2 regions of the Streptomyces sp. NPDC006265 genome follow, and region 1 is predicted to be linked to the other one. Evidence: riboswitches for the same ligand, from Rfam matches in the RefSeq annotation. Region 1 holds a riboswitch; the other holds the start of a gene.
The links. A riboswitch is a leader RNA that binds a small molecule or an ion and turns the genes downstream of it on or off. The one in region 1 is predicted to bind cyclic di-AMP.

Region 1 (5,675 bases):
GGTGAGCAGCAACGGCCGGGGCGGCAGCGGCGCCCGCCCGGCCAGATGACCGGCGACCGCGCTGATCGTGACGGGCGTACGCCCGCTGCCGACGATGACGTCGAGATGTGCCGCGAACTGCCGTGGCGTGACCGTGAACTCGGCGATCCACTCGGGCGGGTCGTCCATCACGGCGTGGTAGAGGAAAACGGGGATGGCCGGGGTGTCCGAGGACGCTATCGGTCCCTCACCACGCGCACGTGCCGACGTCGTCATCTCGCCCCCTGAGCGGTCTTCGCCCTCGCCCGCTGAGCTGTCTTCGCCCGCTGAGCTGTCTTCTCCCGAACCGCCGCGCGCAGCGCGTACCGCGCCCGCAGATAGCCGAGGGGCCCGTAGACCATCCCCCTGCGCTGCAACCGCGACAGCCGCCGCGGCCAGGGATGCGTCCGCTCGTCATGGTCGCCCGGCGTGCCGGTGCCGTCCGCCGCGTCCGTCTCGCGCACCGCCGTCAGCGTGCGGGCGTGGGCGAGGCCGCGGGGCAGCCTCGCGAGGAACGCCGGCACCAGCGCGGGTCGGTTCACCAGCACCGCGGTGAGGTACGCCGTGAGCCCTGCGCCGTAGCCGTAGGCCTGGGTCTCCAGGTCCCGCCAGGTCTCCCGGTGGTGGTGCCACACCAGGGCGTACGGCGTGTAGTGCAGTCGGTGGCCCTGGGCCAGGACGCGGACGAAGCCGTAGAGGTCGTCGCCGCCCCGGGCCGCCGTGCCGGCCCCGGTGGCCGGGTCGAAACCGCCGACGGAACGCAGCACCGCCGTCCGGAACGCCATGTTCGCGCCGGAGCCGAACCGCCCGGCCGTGAACGGGAACAGCGGCTCGTCGCCCGGCGGACGCGCGGGGTCGTACGTCCTTGGAGTGAAGCCTTTCGCGAAGCCGCCGTGGCTCTCCAGCAGCACCTGGGCCGGGGTCGTCAGCCGGGCCGGCAGGATCAGCCCGGTGCCGCACCCGAGTCCGGCGTCGGCGGCGAAGGGCGCGGTCAGCTCGGTCAGCCAGCGCGGGTCGGCGACCACGTCGTCGTCGGTGAAGGCGACCACCTCGCCGCGCACGGCGTCCAGCCCGGCGTTGTGGGCGGCTGCGAGCCCCGGAACGGGCTCACAGACGTACCGCACGCGTTCGGCGTACTTCCGCTCGATCAGCTCCCGCGTCTCGTCCGTGACCGGCGCGTTGTCGACGACGACGATCTCGAACCGCGGATGGTCCTGCGCCAGCAGCGAGTCCAGCGCCCGGGCCAGCTGCCCGGCCCGCTCCCGGGTCGCGACGACGACGGTCGTGAACGGCGGCTCCCCGGGTCCGCCGACGACGGCCGGCCCGCACTCCGCCCGTGCCCGGTCCGTCAGCACGACCTTTGGATCCGCCCCCTCCGGTACCCGCCCGAGCAGCGTGCCCACAGGCCGACCGCCCCTTCTGACCAGCACGAACACCTCTCCGTGCGTCACGGGCGGACCCCCCGGGCCGGGTCTGAGCACCGCCTCGTCACCGTCGAGGTCCAGCTCGGCGACCTGCACCGCCCCGATGCCCAGGAACCGCCGTATCTCCTCCTGCGCACGCGCCGAACGGGCCATGCGCCCACCCCCCTCGTGAAGTCAGGTACGGCGCAGCCGAGCCGCGCCCTTCAGCGTCCGCGCGGCCAGCGCCGCGAGCTGGGGCCTGCCGCGGACGAAGCTGTGCGCGCGGCGCGACGGTTCGTGGCTCAGCCAGTGCAGTGCCGCGCCCACCCCAGGACGGGTCACCGCACCCTCGTACACGGGCAGTTCGCCCGTCTTCAGCGCGTCCTTGTACTCGGCTGCGCCCCTTCCCAGGTCGAGCGTGCCGATGCCGTCGGCCGCCGCCGCCTCGGCCATCCGCAGGTGCAGCACCAGACCCGGCGAGAACTTGGCGAACTCCGGGTCGTAGGCCGGGAACCAGCAGGCCAGCACCGAGGCCGAACGCAGCCCGAAGTGCGCGGCGACGGGCCGCTCACCGGCGTACAGCACGGACAGCGTGCCGCTGCACTCCGGCGCCCGGGTCCGGGCCAGCTGCCCGACGAGCCGGGTGATCCACTCCTGGGCGAACCGGTCCCGGCGGCCGGTCCTGCGGTACTGCGCGGACTTCCACCCCATGAGCGTGCGCAGCGCGGCCGGATCGCGTTCGTCGAACACGAAGCGCAGTTCCCCGGCCTGCCGGCCCAGCTTGCGCTCCTTGGCCAGCGTGGTCTTCAGGAACTTCGGCGACTGCGCACGCAGCACCGACTGGTACGTCTCGTAGCCCTTCTCCACGTCGATGACGTAGGTGGCGTACTCCTCGGCCGCGTACCGGACGAACAGCCGCTGCTCGGCCTCCAGATTGTCGAAGGCGAAGCTCGACAGCGAACAGGCCTTCAGCACTTCGCCCGTCTCCAGGTCGAGGCCGGGCCGCAGGATCGCGCCCTGCGCGTCCGAGACGCCGAGCCCGATCGCCCGGCCCTGGCCCAACGGGCCCCGCTCGTAGGGCAGGAAGCCGACCGGCTCCGGCCCCTCGTACACCATGGCGACCCGGGCCCCGGGCCTGACCCGGCCGACGGCTTCGGTGAACTCCGGCTCCATGAAAGGGTTGCGCGGTGCCTCGGAAGCGGCGCGCAGCGCACGCCAGCGCTCCCTCTCCCCTTCGCCGAGCTCCCCGGGCCCAGCCACGCGAATGCGCCCACTGCTCAACCTGACCCCCCGATCAAGTCCCCCCTGGACACTTGGAAGGTACCGCTCTATGCGGCCCCATGGGTAGGTAGTGGAGCATGTTGTTGCCAACTGGTGCAGAGGCCTTCAACCGGGCAATCGGCGTCCACCGAGCGATGAAACGAAGGGCCGTACTGTCCGTATTCTCTGATCATGGCCGCATCCATCGCATATTCACTCATCGCCACCGACCTGGACGGGACGCTGCTGCGCGGCGACGACACCCTCTCCGACCGGTCCCTCGCCGCGCTCGCGCGGGTGGCGGACGCCGGTGCCCAGCACCTCGTGGTGACGGGCCGGCCGGCGCCGAGAGTGCGGCCGCTCCTGGACGACCTCGGGTGCACGGGGCTCGCGGTGTGCGGGCAGGGCGCGCAGGTGTACGACGCCGGCGCGGACCGGCTGCTGTGGTCCATCACCCTGGACCGGGAACTGGCCGAGACCGCCCTCGGCAAGATCGAGGCCGAGGTGGGGCAGGTGTACGCGGCGGTCGACCAGGACGGGGTCGACGGGCTCACGCTGATCGAGCCGGGCTATCTGATGCCGCACCCGACCCTGCCCGCCGTACGGGTCGACCGGCGCGACGAGCTGTGGCTCGAGCCCGTCAGCAAGGTGCTGCTGCGGCATCCCCTTCTGACGGACGACGAGTTGGCGGCGACGGCCCGCTCGGTGGTCGGCTCACTGGCGACGGTGACGATGTCGGGGCCCGGCACCGTCGAGCTCCAGCCGTGCGGGATCACCAAGGCCACGGGTCTGGCGCTGGCAGCCGAGCATCTGGGGCTGCGGCCGGCCGACACCATCGCCTTCGGCGACATGCCCAACGACATCCCGATGTTCGACTGGGCCGGCCACGGCGTCGCGATGGCCAACGCCCATCCCGAACTCAAGGCCGTGGCCGACGAGGTCACCCTGTCGAACGAGGACGACGGCATCGCCGTCGTCCTCGAGCGACTGCTGGGCGGGACCGCTCAGTACGGGCCGTTGACGTTGTCGATCGAGCCGTAGCGGTCGGCCGCGTAGTTGCAGGCCGCCGTGATGTTGGCGACCGGGTCGTACGGGTCGAAGGAGGTGCCGGCCACGTGGTAGGCGGCGAAGGTCGGGTCGATCACCTGGAGCAGGCCCTTGGACGGGGTGCCCGCGACGGCGTTGGAGTCCCAGTTGTTGATGGCCTGGGGGTTGCCGGACGACTCGCGCATGATGTTGCGGTAGATGCCGTCGTAGGAGCCCGGGATCCCCTTCTGCGCCATGATGTCCAGCGACTCGCGGATCCACCCGTCGAGGTTGTTCGCGTAGGTCTTCGCGGACGCCTGGGTGGCCTGGGCGACGCCGCCGGCGGGCTTGGCGGCCGGCTTGGCGGGGGCGGACGACTTGGTCGCCGTCTTCTTCGCGGCGCTCGTCTTGGTGGTCTTCACCGTCAGCTTCAGATGCGGGTGGATCAGCTTCGGGTTGTCGCCGACGGCGGTGCGGTTGTCCTTGTAGAGCTGCTTCCAGCCGCCCGAGACGTCGTACCTGTCCGCGATGCGGGCGAGCGAGTCGCCCTTGACCACGGTGTACGTGAGGGACTTGGCGGGCTGGGCCGCCTGCGGCACGGACTGTGCGGCGACGGGTGCGCTCTGCGGCTCGGCGGCGCTCGCGTGGGTGGCGCCGAGGAGCGGCAGGGTGAGTGCGGCTCCGCCGGTACCGGCGGCGATGAAGCCTCGGGTCAGCGGGTTGGTTCTGGGGCGACGGTGCTTGCCTCGTCCGGCCATGGCCATGTTCCTCTCCGGCGCCTGCGAGGTGAGCTGTCGGGTTCGGGCCGGGAGGTGCCCGGCCGCGTACGGCGCTGTGTGCCGTGCGCGGCTTCACCCCGAGCCGTGCCGCTGTGCGGACCGGCGACTTACCTGGGTCCCCCGCTCCTGCCCTGCGTGAGTGAGTCGGTTAAGTGGGGAGTCCGGGCGGCGGCAGGATTGGGCGTCCGCCGGACAGGGCCGGAACGTATGCGAGAGCACATGTCGGGAACAAGCACCTCAGTCACATATCGCGCGCTTGACCTTGGTCGGGAGCGTTTGGGCCGCTTGATCCTTTGCGGTAGCCAAGGCTCAACTGGCTTTCGGGGGAAGGTGTTAGGGGTCGCTGTCGCGGGGAGGGGGAAAAGAGGAAGGAGTGATTCAACTCACTGATCACAAGCCCGTAGGACAATTCCCGCCAAGGGGAATTCGCCGACTCAACGCGTCAAATCGTGCATAACTCGCTACCCCCGGGTGAGTCGATATATATCTATTCTTATAGGTTGATCGAAAACATAACGGTCGTGATCGGATACCGCCCGGCCTGTAACCATGGGCGCTGGCGGTGATCGAAACGTGACCGGATACGCTGGCTCGAGTGAGGGCAGCGACCTATCGACAATCCGCGTAATCACCGGCAGACACAGCAGACAGGAGACCCCTCGTGACCGACGTCGGGCCGTTCGGGCTGAGCGTGCGGGACCAGGCTCTGGAGGCCGATGTCCAGGCCGGATTGACGGCTGTCGAGGAAGGCTTGCTCGAGGCCACCAAGAGTGAGGTGCCCTTCATCACGGAGGCCGCCCAGCATCTGGTGCGGGCCGGCGGCAAGCGGTTCCGCCCGCTGCTCGTGATGCTCTCCGCCCGGTTCGGTGACCGCTACGCGCCCGGCATCGTGCCGTCGGCCGTCGTCGTGGAGCTGACCCACCTCGCCACGCTGTACCACGACGACGTCATGGACGAGGCCGCCGTGCGCCGCGGCGTCGCGAGCGCGAACACCCGCTGGGGCAACTCGGTCGCGGTCCTCACCGGCGACTTCCTCTTCGCTCGCGCCTCGCACATCCTGGCCGACCTCGGCCCGGAGGCCGTGCGGGTGCAGGCCGAGGCGTTCGAACGCCTCGTGACCGGCCAGATCCTGGAGACGGCCGGACCGCAGGACGGCCGCGACCCCGTCGAGCACTACCTGGACGTGCTG
Region 2 (5,675 bases), on a different contig from region 1:
CTGGGCCTGGGAGAGCGGGACCGTGGTACCGACGTTCACCTGGTCGTAGGTCGTGCGCGGCAGGGTGACGCCCGCGGCCTTCCAGGCGGCCTGGGTGAGGCCGGAGCAGTCGTAGGAGCCGGGACCGACCGCGCCCCACACGTACGGCTTGCCGATCTGGGCGCGGGCGAAGGCGAGCGCCTTGTCGGCCTTGGTGGCGTACGAGGAGTCGGCCGGGGCCGTCGACGAGCCGGAGTCCGACGAGCCGGACGAGGAGGACCCGCTGTCCTGCTGCTGGGCGGCCTCGTCCTGCGCCTTCTGCTGTGCGGCCTGCTGCCGGGCCAGCTCGTCGGCCTTGCGGGCGGCCTCCGCCCGCTTCTCCCGCTCGATCGCCGCCAGCCGGGCCTTCTCCTCGGCGGTCAGCTTCGACATCAGCTCGCGCGCGTCGGCGAGCTTGCGCTGGACGGTGGCCTTGGCCGTCTTCAGGCCGTGCTGCGAGTCGGTGAGCGTCTCGAGGCTCTCGGTGGCCTCCTGGCGCTTCTTCATCGTCTCGGACTGCTGCGTGACGTAGTCGTCGACCGCGACCTTCTGGCGGCCGGTCATCCGGTCCATCAGCTGGGTCTGGTCGAAGTAGTCCTGCGGGGTGTCCGCGAGCAGGAACGTCGCGGTGTCCGGGGCGGCGGCGCCGGTGCGGTACTGGGCGGAGGCGAAGGAACCCAGCTCCTCGCGCGCCTCGTTGAGCTTCTGGGTGCGCTCGGCGACATCGTCGAGGAGGGTGTCGACGTGCTTGCGCTGCTTCGCGGTCTTCTCCTTGGCCGCGTTGTACTTGTCGGTCGCCGACTCGGCCTGGCGGTACAGGTCGTCGACCTTCTTCTCGACTTCCTCCAGGCTGGGCTTGTCGTCGGCCTCGGGGGCGGCGTTGGCCGACTGGGACAGCAGGGCCACGGAGGTGAGGGCCGCCGTTGCGAGGGCGGGGGTCCGTATGCCTGCCACGCGCGTACCCGTAGGACGCGACTTGCGGTGCGACGCCAAGGGAGGCGACTCCTTCCACGTTCCGCCTACCGAGTTAGCTGTCGGGTTCGGGCGGGTGGTTCGGAAGGTTTGCCCTACGGCCGTCTCCGCGCAGGGAGGCGGGCCGATTCACCCCAGGTTCACGGTTGGGTCCCCGGCTCCGGCTGCCGCTGCGGCACACCGGACTCGGCGGAGGCCGCGCGGCCCGGCGACGTTCGCCGGTGGGGGTCATGCGGCCTGGTCGCACCGTAGCCAACTCGTGTGGCCCCTGTGAAGGTTGATGGGCGATATGCCCGATACATTTTCGTGACCTCACTCATGAACGTTGCCGACAGTGAGCGATCGCGGGGGATTGGTCACGAGTCATCCCCAATTGCAGAGGGTGTGGCAGGCCGTGATCATGCGGTCATGGAGGGCGACATTGCGCCGCCGGGCGGTCGGCGGGAGCCCGGGTGCGGGGCGATGTTCTCAGGGCGGCGGCGGGCTGTCAGTGGGGCGCCCTAGACTCGGAGAGCGATGAGCAGCCTCTTTGACGACAACTTCCTGGCGAACCTCCAGGCCCAGCGGGGCCCGGCCGACGAGCCCCCGCCGCCACCCGAGGACGATCACGTACCGGAGCCGATTCCGGACGATCTGTTCGGCGGGAAGTTCGACGCGCCCCCGGACCGGGACGCCTACTACCGGGACGGCGCCCCCCGCCCGGTGATCGACTCCGCCGCGCTGCTGGAAGGGCTGAACGACAACCAGCGTGCCGCCGTCGTCCACTCCGGCTCCCCGCTGCTCATCGTGGCCGGAGCCGGCTCCGGCAAGACCCGTGTGCTCACGCACCGCATCGCCCACCTGCTCGCCGAGCGGGACGTGCACCCGGGCCAGATCCTCGCGATCACCTTCACCAACAAGGCCGCCGGCGAGATGAAGGAACGCGTCGAGCAGCTCGTCGGCCCGCGGGCCAACGCCATGTGGGTCATGACGTTCCACAGCGCGTGCGTGCGCATCCTGCGCCGGGAGAGCAAGAAACTCGGCTTCACCTCCTCCTTCTCGATCTACGACGCCGCCGACTCCAAGCGCCTGATGGCCCTGGTCTGCCGCGACCTGGACCTCGACCCCAAGCGCTTCCCGCCCAAGTCCTTCAGCGCCAAGATCAGCAACCTGAAGAACGAGCTGATCGACGAGGAGGACTTCGCCGCCCAGGCCACCGACGGCTTCGAGAAGACCCTCGCCCAGGCCTACGTCATGTACCAGTCGCGGCTGCGCGAGGCGAACGCCCTCGACTTCGACGACCTGATCATGACGACGGTCAACCTGCTGCGCGCCTTCCCGGACGTCGCCGAGCACTACCGCCGCCGCTTCCGCCATGTGCTGGTGGACGAGTACCAGGACACCAACCACGCCCAGTACGCCCTCGTCCGCGAGCTCGTCGGCACCTCCGAGCACGCCGTCGACGTACCGCCCGAGGCCGAGGTCCCGCCCGCCGAGCTGTGCGTGGTGGGCGACGCCGACCAGTCGATCTACGCCTTCCGCGGCGCGACCATCCGCAACATCCTCCAGTTCGAGGAGGACTACCCGGACGCGACGACGATCCTGCTCGAGCAGAACTACCGCTCCACGCAGACGATCCTCACCGCCGCCAACGCGGTCATCGAGCGCAACGAGTCCCGCCGCCCCAAGAACCTGTGGACCAACGCGGGCACCGGCGCCCGGATCACCGGCTACGTCGCCGACACCGAGCACGACGAGGCCCAGTTCGTCGCCGAAGAGATAGACCGCCTCACCGACGCCGGCGAGGCCAAGGCCGGCGACGTCGCCGTCTTCTACCGCACCAACGCCCAGTCCCGTGTCTTCGAAGAAATCTTCATCCGCGTCGGCCTGCCCTACAAGGTCGTCGGCGGCGTCCGCTTCTACGAGCGCAAGGAGGTCCGGGACGTCCTGGCCTACCTGCGCGTGCTGGCCAACCCCGAGGACTCGGTGCCGCTGCGCCGGATCCTCAACGTTCCCAAGCGGGGCATCGGCGACCGCGCCGAGGCGATGATCGACGCCCTGTCCCAGCGGGAGAAGATCAGCTTCCCGCAGGCGCTCAAGCGCGTCGACGAGGCCTACGGCATGGCAGCGCGCTCCACCAACGCCGTCAAGCGGTTCAACACGCTGATGGAGGACCTCCGCACCATCGTCGAGTCCGGTGCCGGACCGGCCACGGTGCTGGAGGCCGTCCTGGAGCGCACCGGCTACCTCGCCGAGCTCCAGGCCTCCACCGACCCGCAGGACGAGACCCGGATCGAGAACCTCCAGGAACTCGCGGCCGTCGCAATGGAGTTCGAGCAGGAGCGCGGCGAGGAGGAGCAGAGCACCCTGTCCGACTTCCTCGAACAGGTCGCGCTGGTCGCCGACTCCGACCAGATCCCCGACGAGGACGGCGGCGACGGCGTCATCACCCTGATGACACTCCACACCGCCAAGGGCCTCGAATTCCCGGTCGTCTTCCTGACCGGCATGGAGGACGGCGTCTTCCCGCACATGCGCGCCCTCGGCCAGGCCAAGGAGCTGGAGGAGGAGCGGCGCCTGGCCTACGTCGGCATCACCCGTGCGCGGGAGCGGCTCTACCTGACCCGGTCCACGCTGCGCAGCGCCTGGGGCCAGCCCTCCTACAACCCGCCCTCCCGTTTCCTGGAGGAGATCCCGCCGACCCACGTGGAGTGGAAGCGGACGGGAGCGACCGCCCCCGCGTCCTCCGGGCCGGTCTCGGCGGTGGCGGCCTCGCTGTCGTCGTCCCGCTCGCGCTCGTCGGCGTCGGGCGCCTCCGGTTTCGCCACGCGCCGCACCGCCGAGAAGTCGGTGGTGTCCCTGGCGGTCGGGGACCGGGTCACGCACGACCAGTTCGGGCTCGGGACCGTCGTCGGGGTCAAGGGCACGGGCGGCAACGCCGAGGCGACGATCGACTTCGGCGACACCAAGCCGAAGCGGCTGCTGCTGCGGTACGCGCCGGTAGAGAAGCTGTAGCGGCGTGAGGTGACCCGGTGGGCCCCTGCGCGCTCGACGCGGGCGGGGGCTGCCGGGGCGTTACTCGATACGGGCGGGGACGGCGGCTGCCGGGACGCTACGTCGGGTCGATGCCGTGGCTGCGCAGCCACGGGAGCGGGTCGATCGCCGAGCCGCCGCCCGGGCGCACCTCGAAGTGCAGGTGCGGGCCGGTGGAGTTGCCGGAGTTGCCGGAACGCGCGATCGGATCGCCGGCCTTCACGGTCGTACCCGAGGGGACCGTGTAGGTGGAGAGGTGGCAGTACCACGTCTCCGTGCCGTCCTTCGCGGTCAGGATCAGCATGTTGCCGTACGCGCTGTTCCACTGCGTGCGGACGGTGCCGTCGGTCGCGGCCATCACGGTCGTGCCGTACGAGACGGGGAAGTCGATGCCGGTGTGCAGGGACATCCAGTTGATGCCGGACTGCCCGTAGTAGGCGCTGAGTCCGTGCCGCGCCACCGGCAGGGCGAACTTGGGGCGCAGCCGCTCCTTGCGGGCCGCCTCCTCCGCCGCCCTCTTCTTCTCGGCCGCCTGCTGGGCCTTGAGGTCGATGCGCTCCTGCGTACGGCTGGCCCGGTCGGCGAAGTCGTCGGCGCCGGCGGACAGGCTCTGCAACTGCGTGTCCAGCTTGTTGTTGGCGGCGGCCGGCTTGACCGGCTGCGCGTCCGCCGCGGTCGTCTGCGCCTGCGCGGCGCCGTCGTCGGAGAACGTGCCGACGGAGGCGGCGGCGATCCCGGCGACACTCATCACACACGCCGAGGGCACCGCGATGGTCATCAGCGCCGAGCGCTTGGGGGGCGTACGGCGGCGGGAGCGGGACCCGGCGCGCGAGGCCGCCCGGGAGGACGGGGCCGGAGTGACGTCCTCCGCGCCGTCCAGCAGCGGGGCGACGACGGGCAGTTCGCCGGGGGCGGCCGGCTCACCGCCGTCCGCGGCGGGGTCGCGGTAGTCCGTCCCGGCGGATTCGTCGTACGTGACCTGGTCGAAGGTCGCGGTCTCGAGCTGGTCGAAGGTTTCGGCGGGGTGCTCGTACGCGTCGGGGGCCGGTGCGGCGGTGCCGTCGGAGTTCCACTGCGTCGCGTCGTAGGCGCCCGTGTCGAAGGTCTGCGTGCCCCACTCCCATTGCTGGGTGTGGTCGGCGGGGCTGCCGGCCTGGTCGGGCTGGAGCCAGGAACCGGCGTCCCACTGCCCGGTGGCGTCGGGAGACGGCGCCTGGGAGGGGATCGCCGACATCGGCTGCTGCTCGGCCGTCCAGGAGGTCGTGTCGTAGACGCCGGTGTCGTAGGAGGCGTGGTGCTGGGCCGCGTAGGCGTCGTAGTGCACGTTCTCGTGCGTGCCGGTGGCCCAGTGGCCGGTGTCGTAATTGCCCGTGTCCTGCCCGCGGCCCGGCATGTCGCCGAAGAGGGGGTCGGTCGCGAAGCTCGCGGTGGCGTGCCCGGTGGCGTCGAAACCGGCACCGTGGGTACCGGTGACCTGGGCACCGGTGGCGTCAAAACCGGTGGCGGTGTAGTCGCCGCACGTGGTGAAGTCGCCGTGCTGGGCTTCCTGGGTGCCGTACGACGCGTAGTGCGCGGAGGCGGCGTCGGAAGCCGGAGCCGGGGTCATGGTCCCCGACGGGTGACGGTCGTTCACCAACTTCTCTTTCGCCTCGACAACAGGGGCTGCCAGAGCA

Region 2: linked by a shared signal. The riboswitch ahead of ABZ281_RS25825 (NlpC/P60 family protein) and the one ahead of ABZ281_RS30830 (transglycosylase SLT domain-containing protein) in region 1 are both predicted to bind cyclic di-AMP.

The regions. Positions count from the first base shown of each region.
Region 1 is NZ_JBEXSH010000476.1:572-6,246, reverse strand. Features, by position in the region: gene ABZ281_RS30850 (polysaccharide deacetylase family protein) at 1-168, opposite strand, end outside; gene ABZ281_RS30845 (glycosyltransferase) at 252-1,595, opposite strand; gene ABZ281_RS30840 (GNAT family N-acetyltransferase) at 1,617-2,681, opposite strand; gene ABZ281_RS30835 (HAD family hydrolase) at 2,874-3,722, shown strand; gene ABZ281_RS30830 (transglycosylase SLT domain-containing protein) at 3,686-4,465, opposite strand; cyclic di-AMP (ydaO/yuaA leader) riboswitch at 4,469-4,638, opposite strand; gene ABZ281_RS30825 (polyprenyl synthetase family protein) at 5,148-5,675, shown strand, end outside.
Region 2 is NZ_JBEXSH010000350.1:250-5,924, forward strand. Features, by position in the region: gene ABZ281_RS25825 (NlpC/P60 family protein) at 1-1,011, opposite strand, end outside; cyclic di-AMP (ydaO/yuaA leader) riboswitch at 1,019-1,192, opposite strand; gene pcrA (DNA helicase PcrA) at 1,507-3,984, shown strand; gene ABZ281_RS25835 (M23 family metallopeptidase) at 4,082-5,675, opposite strand, start outside.